Regions from separate parts of the Variovorax sp. PAMC26660 genome, predicted to be linked through region 1. Evidence: riboswitches for the same ligand, from Rfam matches in the RefSeq annotation. Region 1 holds a riboswitch; the other holds the start of a gene.

Region 1 (7,628 bases):
CGCGGGTGACTGGCATCTCACCACGCGGTCGGCGTGGCGCATCACCAGCGTCGAACGGGCCGCGCAGATCGTCGAGAAGATCAATGCTGCGCAGCCCGATGTGATCCTTCTGCCCGGCGACTTCCTCGCGGGTTCGGGCGACGACGAGGCGCTGTCCATCGAAGAGATGGCCGCCGTGTTCGGTCGCCTCAAGGCACCACAAGGCGTGTACGCCGTGCTGGGCAATCACGACTGGTGGCATGACGGCAAGCGCACGACCGAGGCCCTGTCCGCGCAGGGCATCCACGTGCTGGAGAACGCCTCGGTGCGCCTGCCCGGTCATGAGGTCTGGGTGGTCGGCATCGGAGACCACTCCACCGGCCATTCGCAACCAGACAGGGCTTTGGCAGGCGTGCCGGCCGGCGCCCCGACGCTGGTCATGATGCATGACCCCTTCAGCTTCGCGACCATGCCGCGTACGCAGGGGCTGGTGGTGGCCTCGCATACGCACGGCGGGCAGATCCGCGTGCCCGGCCATGGCGCGCTGGTTGTGCCCGGTGCGGCGCCGCGCGAATGGGCCTACGGGTGGATCGCGCACAAGAACAAGCGCATGTATGTCACCAGCGGGCTCGGCGTGAGCATCCTCCCGGTGCGCTTCAACATGCGGCCCGAGTGGGTGATGTTCCAGTAGCCGACGCGCCTTCCTGTCATCGGTTTCGATGACAGACAAGCCGGTTGTGCGGGCGCACGATGGCCGCCTCATTCATCGAGGCCATTGCCATGACCGTTTCCAGATTCATCTCTCGCGCCGCACGGTTGACGGCACTGCCATTTGCCGCGGTGCTCGGCCTGCCGGCACAAGCGCAGCCCGCCGCACCCGACATCGCCACGTTGACCGCGAGCCAGGCCGTGCAGCAGCTTTGCGCGGGCACGCTGACCAGCGAGCAACTGGTGACCGCCTACATCGCGCAGGCCAAAGCCAAGGCCAACCTCAACGCCCTCATCACGCTCGACGAAGCGGGTGCGCTGAAGGCGGCGCGTGCGGCCGATGCGCAGCGCAAGCGCGGTGGTGCCTGCACGCCGCTTGCGGGGCTGCCGGTGCTCATCAAGGACAACATCCAGGTCAAGGGCCTGCCCGCGACGGCCGGCACGCCCGCGCTCAAGGGCTTCGTGCCCGACACCGATGCGCCGGTGGTCGCCAGGCTGCGTGCGGCCGGTGCGGTCGTGCTCGGCAAGTCGAACATGCACGAGCTGGCCTTCGGCGTGACCGGCTACAACCCGGCGTTCCAGACCGGGCCCGAGGTGGGCGTGCGCAATGCCTATGACGCGAGCCGCATCGCAGGCGGTTCGTCGTCGGGCAACGGCGCTGCGCTCGGTGCGCGCATGGCACCGGCTGCGCTGGGCACCGACACCGGCGGGTCGGTGCGCATTCCTTGCGCCTTCAACGGCTGCGCGTCGCTGCGGCCCACCATGGGGCGTTATTCGCAGCAGGGCATCGCACCGATCTCGCACACGCGCGACACGGCAGGGCCGATGGCGCAGTCGGTGGCCGATGTCGCGCTGCTCGACCGCGTGATCGCCGGTGGCGTGCCGCTCAAGCCCGCCGACCTGAAGCGCGTGCGGCTCGGCGTGGTGCCAGCCTTCTACGCGAACCTCGATGCGGACACGCGCGCCACCACCGATGCCGCACTGGCCAAGCTGCGCGCGGCCGGCGTCACGCTGGTGGATGTGGAGATGCCGAAGCTGATGGAACTGAACGGTGCCATCGGCTTTCCGCTCGCGCTCTACGAGGCGCACGACGACATGGCGGCCTACCTTGCGAAGTACCGCACCGGCATCGACATCGCACAGCTCGCGGCCGGCATCGCCAGCCCCGACGTCAAGGGCACCTTCGACGCCTTCGTGATCCCGCGCAAGCTGCCGGCACCGAATGGCGTGGTCGATGCAAAGCCGGTCTACGACAACGCCATGCGCGTTGCCCGGCCTGCGTTGCAGAAGCTCTACCGCGACACCTTCGCGAAGAACAGGCTCGACGCACTGGTGTTCCCCACAGTGCCGCGTGTGGCGTTGGCGGCCGCACCCGAAGCCAGCAGCCCCGAGAACTTCGGTGCGCTGATCCAGAACACCGACCCGGGCAGCAATGCCGGCATTCCCGGCGTGCAGTTGCCTTCGGGCCTGGGCGCGACCAGCGGCCTGCCGGTGGGGCTGGAGCTGGACGGTCCTGCAGGCAGCGACCGCCAACTGCTGGCCGTGGGCCTGGCCATCGAAGGCGTGCTCGGCCGCCTGCCTGCGCCGAAGTGATGGGTCAGCGCGCTGGCGTGCCCCAGCCCGCCAGCGCCGAGCGGCGCTCGATGCCCAGCTTGTCGAAGATGCGCCGCAGGTAGGTGCGCACCGTGGGCACGCCCACCGCCATGCGCCGCGCGATCTCCTTGTCGGTCAGCCCTTCGCGCACGCAACAGGCGACCTCTTGTTCGCGTGCGCTCAGCAAGGTCCAGGCGGCTTCGCGCCCATCGCGAGGGGAGGGCAGCGCAAGAGCCGCCGTGCGCTGCGCACGTTGCAGCGCGCCCGCGAAGGCCGGCTCGATCAGGTCGAGCAGCGCCTTCTCGTGATCGCCGAAATCGCCGCGTCCCTTGCGGCGCCAGATGCGCAGGTCGCCCAGTGCCCGTTCGCCCTCGAAGGCATGCAGGTTCATGCCCCAGTGCAGTCCGTCGCGCGAGAGAAAGTCGGTGAAGAACGCGGTGCGCATCAACGCGCGCTGCGGCATCACGTCGGTCACGCGCGTGGCGCGGCGGTGCGACTGCAGCACGAAGGTGATCGGGTCATGGTGCTGGTGCCACTGCGCATAGCGATCGAGGTTGGCGGGGTCCATGTTGAGCGCCACGCGCGCGCCGAAGCTGCCGCTGTCCGCATCCCACACGAAGGAGGCGAACTGGTCCGCATGCAGCAGGTCGAGCAGCGCCCAGCCCAGGCGCTCGCGGGTCTCGCGTTCGTCGCGGTCTTGCGCCAGCAGCGTGAAAACGCCACGCAGCGCGTGCTGTTCAGAGCCTGTCAGGTACATCGCCGCCTCGCTCTTTCATGTGCCGGAGTAAGGCTAACGTTTAGCAAGCGCCGCGCCAATGGTGGATGTCCGGGTGGGTACCCCGGCGTCATGCAATACGCGCAAAATCATGGGCCGGCTTCTGCTCATGCCCTCATCCCCTTCCAGCCCCGTCCGCAAGCCCTTCCTGGGAGTGGTCCTGCGGCGCATACGCGACTACTGGGTCGAGTCGCCCAATGCGAATCCGCTGGTCGACCAGAGCCTTGCGCGGGCCTTCGTGATCGATACCTTCGACACGCCGCTGATGGCGGCCACGGTCGCCGCGATCTTCTGGATTACTTTTCTCGTACTCACCGGCGACCCGGGCGCGCTGGTCTGGGGCGTGCTCGTGCACACCTCACAGTGGCAGCGGCACCGCCACCTGCGCCGCTTCGACCCGGCCAGCATCGAGGTTGCCACGGCCGTGCAGACGCGCCGGCGGCTGGAGCTGCGCATGCTGGTGCCGGGGCTGATCTGGGCACTGGCGCCGTGGCTGTTCTTTCCGCACGACAACCTCGCGCTGATCCTGCTGATGTACTTTTTCATCAGCGGCGTTTCCGGCGTCGTCATTGCGGCGCTGGCGCAGTGGTGGCTGGCGGCCGTGTGCTTCAGCGTGCCGATGTTCATGGGCATGGCGCTGCGGCTGGTGGTCGAGCCGGGCAGCGTGCAGCTCATCATGGGCTGCCTGGTGGTCTCGCAGATGTTTGCCGCGCTCTACTACGCGCGCAAGCAGAACCGGCTGATCGTGGGCGCCATCGAGGCTGGCTTCGAGAAGGCGCGGCTGGCCGATGCGCTGGCGCGCCAGCTCGACCACGTCGCGCACCTGGCGGCGCAGCGCGCGCGCATCTTCGCGGCCGCCAACCATGACCTGCGCCAGCCCATGCATGCGCTGGCGATCTTTGTGGACGCCCTCAACACCCGCACCGCGCCCAGTGCCGACAACCTGCGTTTCATGCGCGACAGCGTCGATGCGCTGCGTGGTTCCATCGACGCGCTGCTCGACATCGCGCAGCTCGACGGCGGCGTTGCGCCGGTGCGGCTGGAGCCCTTGTACCTGGACACGGTCTTCGAGTCGCTGCACGGGCGTTTCGGGGCCCTGGCAGACGCCAAGGGGCTGGCACTGCGCGTGCGCCCGACCGAGGCCGTGGTACGGGCCGATGCGCGCATGCTTGCGCGGGTGCTGGGCAACCTGATCGACAACGCCATCAAGTACACGCCGAGCGGCACGGTCTTCGTGTTCGCACGGCGGCTGCAGCATCCGCGCAATGGCGTGCCTGCCTGGCGCATCGAGGTGCGCGACTCGGGCCTGGGCATCGAGGCGCAGCACCAGGAGCAGGTGTTCGAGGAGTTCTTCCAGGTCGACAACCCGGGGCGCGACCGCAGCCGCGGCCTCGGGCTGGGCTTGTCGCTGGTGGCGAGCATGGCGCAGGTCATGGGCTCGCGCATCGAGGTGCGCACCGCGCCGGGCCGTGGCAGCACCTTTTCGCTGGAGCTTGAAGAAGCGGTGGCGTCGCCCGTGGATGCCGACGTCGCCGTGGCCGATGCGCCGGCCGAGCCCGGGGCGGACCTGTCGCCCGTTCGCATCCTGGTGCTCGACGACGAGCAGCCCGTGCGCGAGGCGATGCGCTCGCTGCTGTGCGGCTGGGGCCACGAAGTGGCGCTGGCTTCCAACCCGCGCGAGGCCCTGCAGCACGGCGGTGTGTTCGACCTGATGCTGAGCGACCTGCGACTGGGCAGCGGCCTCTCGGGGCTGGCCGCCGCGCAGGCCCTGCAGGCGGTCGGCAAGGTGCGCAGCGTGGTCATTCTCACGGGTGAAACCGCCCATGCAACGCGGGCCGAAGTCGAGCGCGCGGGCTATGCGCTGATCTACAAGCCTGCGCAGGCACAGGCCCTGCAGGAAGCCATCGCTGGCAGCCGTCGGGCCTAGGGTGAATCGACATTCAACGGCCCCGTTTGAATGTCGATTCACCCTGGCTCCGGGCTTGCCCCATCGGCACCTCGCCCGCGAGGTGTTCCAATAGCGGTCTTCATGAGCGCCATCGATCCCACCACCGGACCTTGCCCCTGCGGTCGCACCGACCGCCGCGACAAGCCCATCGGCTACGCCTTGTGCTGTGGCCGCTACCTCGACGATTTCGAGAACACACCCGCCCCCGACGCCGAATCGCTGATGCGTTCGCGCTATTCGGCCTTCGTGCTGGAGCGGGCCGAATACCTGCTCGCCAGCTGGCATGCGTCGAAACGGCCGGCCTCGATCGAGTTCGAGCCGGGCGTCAAATGGCTGGGGCTGGACATCCGTTCGCGCTCCGTGCTGGACGCGGACCATGCCGAGGTCGAGTTCGTTGCGCGCCAGCGCAGCGCGGCCACGGGCGCCGCCACGCGCCTGCACGAGCGCAGCCGTTTCGTACGGGAAGACGAGCGCTGGTACTACCTCGAAGGCGACCTGCAGCAGCCCCTGGGTTGACGCACCGGGCCGAGGCTCGCACAATCGGCCTCGCTCCGGGGTGCACACAAGTGGTGTGCTGAGATGGCAAAGCAGCCGACCCGCGAACTTGATCCGGGTCATACCGGCGTAAGAAGAGCTGCACTCCCTGACTTCGGTCCGTCCGTCACCCCCCCCTTCCGTGACGGCCCGAAGGCCCACCGAGCGATTGCGGAGCACCCTTTCCCTCAACAAGGAGTGCCCCGATGAATGCCCCCGACAAGTTCACCTCTTTGCTCTCGCTCACGCGCGAGCCCTTTCCCGCGTCCCACAAGTGCCTGATTCCGGGCAGCCGGCCCGACCTGAACGTGCCGGTGCGCGACGTGCTGCTCACCAACGGCGAGACCGTGTCGCTCTACGACACCTCGGGCCCGTACACCGACGCCAAGGTCGAGATCGACGTGCGCCGCGGCCTGCCCGACGTGCGCGGCGCCTGGGTGATCGAGCGCAATGACACCGAAAGTTACGAAGGCCGCTCGCACCAGGCGCTGGACGAAGGCCTGAAGCACGCCCAGGACCACGACGCCCAGCGCCTGGCCGAACTGCGCGCCGGTGCCGCAGCCCTGCAGCGCACGCCGCGCCGCGCCAAGTCGGGCGCCAACGTCACGCAGATGCACTACGCGCGCCGCGGCATCGTCACGCCCGAGATGGAATACGTGGCGCTGCGCGAAAACGGCAAGCGCGAGTGGATGGCCGAATACCTCGCCAATGAAGAGCGCGCCAAGCGCGTGGCCGGCAACCCGATGGGCGCGAGCATTCCGCGCATCATCACGCCCGAGTTCGTGCGCGACGAGGTGGCCCGTGGCCGCGCGATCATCCCGGCCAACATCAACCACCCCGAAGTCGAGCCGATGGCCATCGGCCGCAACTTCAAGGTCAAGATCAACGCCAACATCGGCAATTCGGCCGTCACTTCCAGCATCGAGGAAGAGGTCGAAAAACTCGTGTGGGCGATCCGCTGGGGCGCCGACAACGTGATGGACCTGTCGACCGGCAAGAACATCCACACCACGCGCGACTGGATCGTGCGCAACAGCCCCGTGCCCATCGGCACCGTGCCGATCTACCAGGCGCTGGAGAAGGTGGGCGGCGTGGCCGAAGACCTGACCTGGGAAATCTTCCGCGACACGCTGATCGAGCAGGCGGAGCAAGGCATCGACTACTTCACCATCCACGCCGGCGTGCGCCTGCCGTTCATTCACCTGACGGCCGACCGCATGACGGGCATCGTGTCGCGCGGCGGCTCGATCATGGCCAAGTGGTGCATCGCGCACCACAAGGAGAGCTTTCTCTACGAGCGCTTCGAGGACATCTGCGACATCATGAAGGCGTACGACGTGAGCTTCTCGCTCGGTGACGGGCTGCGTCCCGGCTCCGGCGCGGACGCCAACGACGAAGCGCAATTCGCCGAACTGCGCACCCTGGGCGAGCTGACGAAGATCGCGTGGAAGCACGACGTGCAGACCATGATCGAAGGCCCGGGCCACGTGCCGATGCACATGATCCAGGCCAACATGGACGAGCAGATCAAGCACTGCCACGAGGCGCCGTTCTACACGCTCGGGCCGCTGACCATCGACATCGCGCCGGGCTACGACCACATCTCCAGCGCCATCGGCGCCGCGATGATCGGCTGGGCCGGCACCGCGATGCTGTGCTACGTGACGCCCAAGGAGCATCTGGGCCTGCCCGATCGCGACGACGTGAAGCAGGGGATCATTGCCTACAAGATCGCCGCGCATGCGGCGGACGTGGCCAAGGGGCACCCGGGTGCGCGCTCGCGCGACGACGCATTGAGCAAGGCACGTTTCGAGTTCCGTTGGCAAGACCAGTTCAACCTGGGCCTGGACCCCGACACGGCGCGCGAATTCCACGACGAAACCCTGCCCAAGGATTCGAGCAAGGTGGCGCATTTCTGTTCGATGTGCGGCCCCAAGTTCTGCTCGATGAAGATCACGCAGGAAGTGCGCGAGTACGCGGCCAAAAAGGGCGTGGCCGAGGCTGCGGCCGTGGCGGCGGGCATGGAGGAAAAGTCGAAGGAATTCATGGCCGGCGGTGGCGAGATGTACATCCCGATCCGTTCGGTTTCCT
Region 2 (7,628 bases), 3.2 Mb from region 1:
GTCGAGCTGGCCTTCGCCCGGCAGGAACAGGCCCTGCGCGAAACGCTGGCCCAGCGAAGGCTCGAGCGCGGCGATGGCTGTCGCGTCGAGCGTTTGCATCGGCGCGAGTTCGGGGACCTGCGCGCCAGTCGTGGCGAGCACCCGCGCAAGCCGCGAGGCTTCGGCCGCATCCTGCCGGTGCCAGAGCACCAGCGTGCCTTCGCGCTGGAAGAACACGGGCTGTGCGAGCGAGGCCAGCAGTTCGGGCCAGCGCGACAGCGCGTGCTGCCCCATGCGCACGACCGAGACCGGCGCCACGGCCGATTCGGCCAGCGGCGCGAGCATGGCTGCGGCCACGCGCGCGGCCGCACCCTCGGCGTCGGCGCTGCCCGCTTCGTACAGGTCGACCTTGCAGCCAGCCTGCGCCAGCGAAACCGCCAGTAGCCGGCCCATGAGGCCCGCGCCGAGGATGGCGACTGATTGAAATGGCAGGCTCATGGTCTTGCTCCTTCCCCCTCTGGGGGAAGGCTGGGATGGGGGCAGGCAGAGCGCCCAATAGATACGCCGCTTGCCCCCACCCCGACCCTCCCCCGGAAGGGGAGGGAGAAATGCAAGGCAGGTCGCCGATAATTTTCCGTATGACCCAAGGACTTCCCCAGCGCTACGCACGCGTGCTTTCCATCGCCGGTTCCGACAGCGGCGGCGGTGCCGGCATCCAGGCCGATCTCAAGACCTTCGCGGCCCTCGGCTGCTACGGCATGACGGCCATCACCGCGCTCACCGCGCAGAACACGCTGGGCGTGTCGGGCATTCACGGCGTGCCGCCCGATTTTCTGAAGGCGCAGATCCAGGCGGTGATCGAGGACATCGGCGTCGATGCCGTCAAGCTCGGCATGCTGCATACGCCCGAGGTGGTGGAGGTCGTGGCCTGGGCCATCGACCGCTATCAATTGAAGAACGTGGTGCTCGATCCGGTCATGGTCGCCACGAGCGGCGACCGGCTGATCGCCGCGGAGACCGTGCAGGTATTGGTGCGCGAGCTGTTCCCGCGCGCGTTGGTCGTCACGCCCAATCTCGACGAGGCTGCGTTGCTGATCGGCCATGCCATTGACGGGGTGGATGCGCTCGATGGCGCCGCCGACGAACTGCTGGCGCTCGGCGCGAAGGCCGTGCTGCTCAAGGGCGGCCATCTGCCGGGCGACGATGTGGTCGACGTGCTGTTGCAGTCCGATGGCGCTCGCAAGCGCCTGGCCTCGAGGCGCATCGCAAGCCGCAACCTGCATGGCACCGGCTGCACGCTGTCGTCCGCCATCGCGGCGCACCTGGCACTGGGCTTGGCCTTGCCCGAGGCGGTCGAAAAGGCGCGCACGTACATCCTCGGCGCGATGGCCGCCGGCGCGAACGTGCAGATCGGCGCGGGCCATGGTCCGCTCAACCACGGCTTTGCGCCAGTGCCGACGTACCGCCTGCCCGCGACGGGCGGCTGAGCCACGCAAGCACGAAGGTCGCGGCCAGCGTCGGCAATGCCGAGCCCAACTGGGGCGCCCACTTGGCAAGGGCGTGGTACGCCGCGATGCCCGCGATCCAGATCAGCGCCGCGCCGAAGTCGACCTGGCGCGTGCCGGTAGCCACCACCGATTGACCACTGCCCAGGCGCCCGAGGATCACGCCGTACAGCGGCACGAACACCGAACTCAGCAGCAGCAGGAAAGGTTCGAGCGTGTGCATCGGCAGCACCAGCGCCAGTGCAATGCACAGCGTGGCCAGCAGCAGGCCCCAGCGCCGCACGCTCCAGCGCGGCAGCAGGCTGTGGGTGGAGACCGAGCCCGAGTAGACGTCGCCATAGGCGTTGTCGAGTTCGTCGATGAGGATGAGGCCCAGCGCCACCAGCCCGCCCTGTGCGAGCAGCAGCGCGGTGACGAGGCTGACGCCCGGTTCGGCCACGCTCACCACCATCACGCCCAGCGCGTAGCACCAGATATTGGCCAGCGCGTAGCCGATCCAGGTGCCGCTGAACGCGCTGCCCAGACCACCCGTGCTGCGCTTGCCGTGCCGCGCATAGTCGGCCACCAGCGGCAGCCATGACACCGGCATCGCGATCACCAGGTCGAGCGCGCCGAACATGCCCATGCTGCCGTCGCCCGGCCGCGCCCAGAAGGCGTCCAGCCCCTTGGCCTGCAGCCGCGTCGCGAACTGCCAACTGAGCCACAGCAACGACAGCACCACCAGCGGCAGGCCGAATCGGCTGACGAAGCGCCGCACCAGCTTGACCATCGATCCCGCAAGCAGCGCCAGCAACACCGCGCCCCACAGCAGCGTGGTCAGCACGCCGCCCCAAAAGGAGCCGAGCGACGGGCCGAAAGCCAGTTGGCCGATGGCCTGCGTGCCCTCGCGCATGATCACCAGCTCGAAAGTGGTCCAACCCACCAGTTGCACGATGTTGAGCAGCACCGGCAGGCGCGCGAAGGCGCTGCCGTAGGTGGCATGCATCAGGCCGGCGCTGGCCAGTCCGCTTTCGCAGCCCAGCCGCGCGGTCCAGGCCAGCAGGCCGGCGCCGAGGCAGGAGCCCAGCACGATCGCGATGGCCGCGTCGCGCGTGCCCACTGCCGGAACCAAGTAGGCGCCGATCTGCATGACCAGCAGGCCGACGCCCAGGCTGAACCACAGCGAGGCATGGTCATGCCAGCCAAAGACGCGCTTCGACGCGGGCAGCGGCGAGAGCGCCTCGTTGGCGCGGGAAGATTCGTTGTTGTCGTCGTGTGCCATCCGTTTGCTCCAGTGCAAAAGGTTTGGCAGGTGGGCGAGGCTCCAGCGGCTCGGCCGTCGCGCGAGACAACGCGACAGGCCGCCGGACCAGCTTCCCTGCGCGAGGATTACCTCAGTCAGGTTCAAAGGGACTCTCTCAGTCAGCCCCGGAACGGATTCCGGCTCGACACCCCTAGCAATGCACTGCAGCGAACTGCGGCGCGGGGAGGATTTTATCCCTTGCCGGAAAGTGCATCGCCGCGCGTGCCATGGCCATGCTGCGAACGGGAGAAAATCAAGGCCAATAACAAGGGCGCGTTTCAATGCGCGGGAGGGAAACCGTATGGCAGATGATGATTTCAGGCGTTCGGACATGGCAGGGCCTTTGCCGGTCGGCTCCGACAACACTTCGCGAACGCGCATGCGGCGCTTCAGGGTCGATGTCGGCACCATCATCTGCGCCGTCGCGCTGGTGCAATCGCTGCTGCTGGTGGCTTTCGGCTACTGGGCAGCGGAACGGCTGGTGTCGAGGGTGGGTGAGTCCGCGCACAAGGTCAACCACGACCGGGTCGAGGACAACGTGCTGGCCTTCCTCGCCAAGACAGAAGCGTTGGTGCGCGCCATCGCCCACACGCCCAGCCTGCATCCGGCGGGCCAAGACGGCGACCAGACCGCAGAGTTGCTCTGGACCGCGCTGGAGCAGACGCCCGAGCTCGACAGCATCGGCGTGACCAGCGACGACGGCCACCAGTTGATGGCGCTGCGCCAGCCCGTGCCAGCCGTGCGGCAGGTCCTGCGCGATCCGACGTTCAGCACCGAGACGTGGGAATACAAGCAGCCACCCGATTCAGACGGCGACAGCGACCCGAGGCAGCGCTATGCGACGACCCGCATCGAGGCCTTCCGCAGTGACGACGACCCGACGAAGGACGGCGAATACCTGCAAGCCGAGAAGGCGCGGCACGCGGTATGGACCGCACCTTTCCTGCTGCCAGCGGAGAAGGAACTCGGCGTCAGCCACGCGCGGCCGAGCCACCGACGCGACGACGAAGGCGCGCCCCAGACGCTGGTGGTGGCCGCCGACGTGTCGTTGGGCCATCTCTCCAGCCTGGTCCGGCTGTTCGGTGGCACCGGCCATGGCAACAGCGCGTTGCTGAGCGCCGACCACCACGTGATCGCACGTGGCGACCAGCCCCACGTCGTTCGCGTGCTGGAAGATCCACAAGGTGGCGTGCTCGGCGCGCTGCACGCGCACATGCTGGCCAACGGCAGCCGGGGCTGGACCGAAGACACGGCCTTCACCCTTGACCATGAGGGAGCGCGCTACCGGGTGCAGACATCGCTCATCGCGGGCACGGGCTGGCGGCTCGTGAGCTGGGAGCCCGAAGACGCGCTGCTCGGCGGCCTGCATCGCAACGTGCTCTGGTCGCTGCTGCTCACGTTGAGCTTTCTTGCCATCGCGCTCTTCATTTCGCTGCGCCTGTCGAAGCTCGTGACCGCGCCGATCGAAAACCTCTCGCGCACCGCCCGCCGCATCGGGCGGCTGGAACTTGACGACCTGCCGCTCGAGAAGAGCCGGGTGCTGGAAATCCAGCACCTCAACCAGGCGCTGGACGATTCCGCGCGCAGCCTCAAGGCCTTCAGCAAGTTCGTGCCGGTCGATGTGATCAAGCAGCTCATTGCTGATGGCCACACGCTCGCGCCCAGTGGGGCGCCGCGCCGCATCACCGCGATGTTCACCGACGTGGAAGGCTTCACCACTATTTCGGAATCGATGGAAGCCGATGTGCTGATGCGCCAGTTGACCGAGTACTTCAACCTCGCCACAGGCGTGTTCGCACGGCACGGTGGCGTGGTCGACAAGTTCATGGGCGACGGCATCATGGTGCTGTGGGGGGCGCCGGCAGACCTGCCGGATGCGGAGTACCAAGCCTGCGTCGCGTCGCTCGAACTGCACGCCGAGATGAACGAACTCAACCAGAAGTGGCGCGACGAGGGCTTGCACGAGTTCCGCACACGCATCGGCATCCACACGGGTCTCGCGGTGGCGGGTGTGCTCGGCTCCAGCGATCGCCTGTCGTACACGGCCCTGGGCGATGTGATCAACGTGGCGAGCCGCATCGAAGGCACCAACAAGCAACTGGGCACGCGCACGTTGCTCTCCGAGGAAACGTTCGCGGGGCTGCAAGGGCGGCTCGCCACGCGCCGCATCGAGGAACTGGTGGAACTGCGCGGGCGGCAGACGCGGATGGTGCTCTACGAGCTGCTGGAGCCTACGCAGTCCTGATGACCCTGCTGGCGAAAGCTTCCAATCCGTCGATGGTGATCTGCACGTGCCGCTCGAAGCTGCCGTCCAGCGGCACTGTCGTGCCGTTGTCCCAGCGCACGATGAAGGCCTTGTTGGCCAGCAACGGCAGGTGGCGCGTGAGCACCGGGTGGTCGAGCGGGCGAATGGTGTGGACGCGTTCGCGCAGTTCCTCGGCCCAGGCCTGCGTGTTGTCGGAGGGCAGGGGCGAGAACTCCATCGTCACGAAGCCCAGCATGGCCGCGATCACGCAGTTGTAGGCCTCCAGCAGCGATTCGCCCTCGAAGCCGGCTTCGATCAGAGCCGCAAGCACGCCCTCGACAAGCTCGGTCGGCAGGCTGCCGTTCGACACCAACTGGGCGCCGAGCAATTGCGCCACGTTCGGGTGACGCCGCACGGTGGCGCGGCAGCGGCGGAACAGTTCGGCGATCCATGCCTGCCACGTCAGCTTGCCCGCTGACGGCGTGACTTCGGCCATCGCCGTGGCGGCCACCTCGGCGAGCAGCGCTTCGCGCGTGCTCACATGCCAGTGCACCGTGGCCGGATAGACGCCCAGCCGCGTCGCGATCTCGCGCATGCTGAAGGCGCCGAGGCCGAATTCGTCGATGTATTCCAGCGCCGCTTCGGCGATGCGCTGCTTCGTCAACGCAGCGCCGCCTGCTGGGCGACCGGCGGTCCTGGGCGGGGGCTTGGCAGGTGTTTTCTTCATGGAAGCCGCCATTGTGCAGGCGATCAATTAATCGTATAAATAATATTAATTGAGCATTGATCAATTAAATGCGCCGCAAACGCCCGGACGTACCACCATCGAGAGGACATCTTCCATGACCGACACCGCGATCAACAAGGCCCTTGAGAAGGCGCACCGGCAGTTCACCGAGAGCAACCCGGTGAGCCTGCGCCAGTTCGAGGAACAAGCGCGCTACATGCCTGGCGCCAACAGCCGCTCGGTGTTGTTCTACGCACCGTTCCCTCTCACCATCGCAAAAGGCGAGGGTGCTGCGCTCTGGGACGCAGACGGCCACCGCTATGCCGACTTCATCGCCGAATACACGGCCGGCGTCTACGGCCACTCGGCGCCCGAGATCCGCGATGCCGTCATCGAGGCGATGAAGAGCGGCATCAACCTCACGGGCCACAACCTGCTCGAAGGGAAGCTCGCCCAAGTCATCTGCGAGCGCTTTCCGCAGGTCGAGCAATTGCGCTTCACCAACTCGGGCACGGAGGCGAACCTGATGGCGCTCACCGCGGCGCTGCATTTCACGGGGCGCCGCAAGATCGTGGTGTTCTCCGGTGGCTATCACGGCGGCGTGCTGGGGTTCGGCGCGAAGCCGTTGCCGACGACAGTGCCTTTCGACTTTCTGGTGTTGCCCTACAACGACGCGCAGACCGCACGCGAGCAGATCGACGCGCACGGGCCGGAAATCGCGGCCATCCTGATCGAGCCGATGCAAGGGGCCAGTGGCTGCATTCCGGGGCGTCTCGACTTCCTGCAGGCACTGCGCGACGAGGCCACGCGTGTCGGTGCACTGCTGGTCTTCGACGAAGTCATGACCTCACGCCTGGCGCCGCACGGCCTGGCGAACAAACTCGGCATTCGCTCCGACCTGACGACGCTGGGCAAGTACATCGGCGGCGGCATGTCTTTCGGCGCATTCGGTGGACGCCGCGACGTGATGGCGCTGTTCGACCCGCGCACGGGGTCGCTCGCGCACTCGGGCACCTTCAACAACAACGTGATGACGATGGCGGCTGGGTATGCGGGCCTGACGAAGCTGTTCACGTCCGAGGCGGCGGGCGCGCTGGCCGACCGGGGTGACGCCATGCGCGCGCGCCTCAACGCGTTGTGTGCGAAAGAGGGCGTGGTCATGCAGTTCACCGGCCTGGGTTCGCTGATGAACGCGCATTTCGTGAAGGGCGAAGTCTTGCGCTCCGAAGACCTGGCGGCGGTCGACGGGCGCCTGCGGCAACTGCTGTTTTTTCACCTGATCGGCCAGGGCATTTATGCCTCGCCGCGCGGCTTCATCGTGCTGTCTTTGCCGGTGACCGATGCGGACATCGATCGTTTCGTTGACGCCATCGGCAGCTTCATCGGTGAATACCGGCCGCTGCTGGCGGCAATTGCCTAGCGCGGAACGGTCACGCCCAGCAGCTCGTGCAGGCGGGTGCTGGTGGTCGTGTACTGCAGCGGCACGGCCTTGCCGGGGAACACGATGGCCGTGGCGCCCCAGGCGGCCAGCGTGGCTTCATGGAAGCCGCAGACGATGAGCTTCTTCTTGCCCGGATAGGTGTTGATGTCGCCCACCGCGAACACGCCACGCTCGCGCGTTTCGTATTTCTCGGTGTCGACAGGCACCTGCTTGCGCTCGAGTTCCAGTCCCCAATCGGCAATCGGGCCGAGGCGCGGCGAAATGCCGAGGCAGGCGACCAGCGCATCGAGCGGCAGCTCGACGGTCGTGGTGTCGGGCGTGGTGATCTGCAGTTGCTTGCCGTCGAAAGCTGTCGGCTGGCCGACCTTGAGGGCCAGCTTGCCCGCCGCTACGAGGGCACGCATCGATGCCACGGTGCCTTCGTCGGCCTGGAAACCGTCGCGTCGGTG

What was found. Region 1 has a riboswitch for thiamine pyrophosphate ahead of thiC (phosphomethylpyrimidine synthase ThiC). Riboswitches for the same ligand answer to the same signal wherever they lie in the genome.
Region 2: linked by a shared signal. The riboswitch ahead of H7F35_RS27840 (purine-cytosine permease family protein) and the one ahead of thiC (phosphomethylpyrimidine synthase ThiC) in region 1 are both predicted to bind thiamine pyrophosphate.

The regions. Positions count from the first base shown of each region.
Region 1 covers NZ_CP060295.1:1,695,964-1,703,591, reverse strand. Annotated here, with positions in the region: gene H7F35_RS08155 (metallophosphoesterase) at 1-670, shown strand, start outside; gene iaaH (indoleacetamide hydrolase) at 760-2,280, shown strand; gene H7F35_RS08145 (helix-turn-helix transcriptional regulator) at 2,285-3,037, opposite strand; gene H7F35_RS08140 (hybrid sensor histidine kinase/response regulator) at 3,165-4,982, shown strand; gene H7F35_RS08135 (YchJ family protein) at 5,085-5,519, shown strand; TPP riboswitch at 5,546-5,651, shown strand; gene thiC (phosphomethylpyrimidine synthase ThiC) at 5,744-7,628, shown strand, end outside.
Region 2 covers NZ_CP060295.1:5,892,001-5,899,628, forward strand. Annotated here, with positions in the region: gene H7F35_RS27830 (FAD-dependent oxidoreductase) at 1-477, opposite strand, end outside; gene thiD (bifunctional hydroxymethylpyrimidine kinase/phosphomethylpyrimidine kinase) at 618-1,466, shown strand; gene H7F35_RS27840 (purine-cytosine permease family protein) at 1,411-2,745, opposite strand; TPP riboswitch at 2,822-2,929, opposite strand; gene H7F35_RS27845 (adenylate/guanylate cyclase domain-containing protein) at 3,098-5,011, shown strand; gene H7F35_RS27850 (TetR/AcrR family transcriptional regulator) at 4,998-5,738, opposite strand; gene H7F35_RS27855 (aspartate aminotransferase family protein) at 5,854-7,158, shown strand; gene H7F35_RS27860 (NAD(P)/FAD-dependent oxidoreductase) at 7,155-7,628, opposite strand, start outside.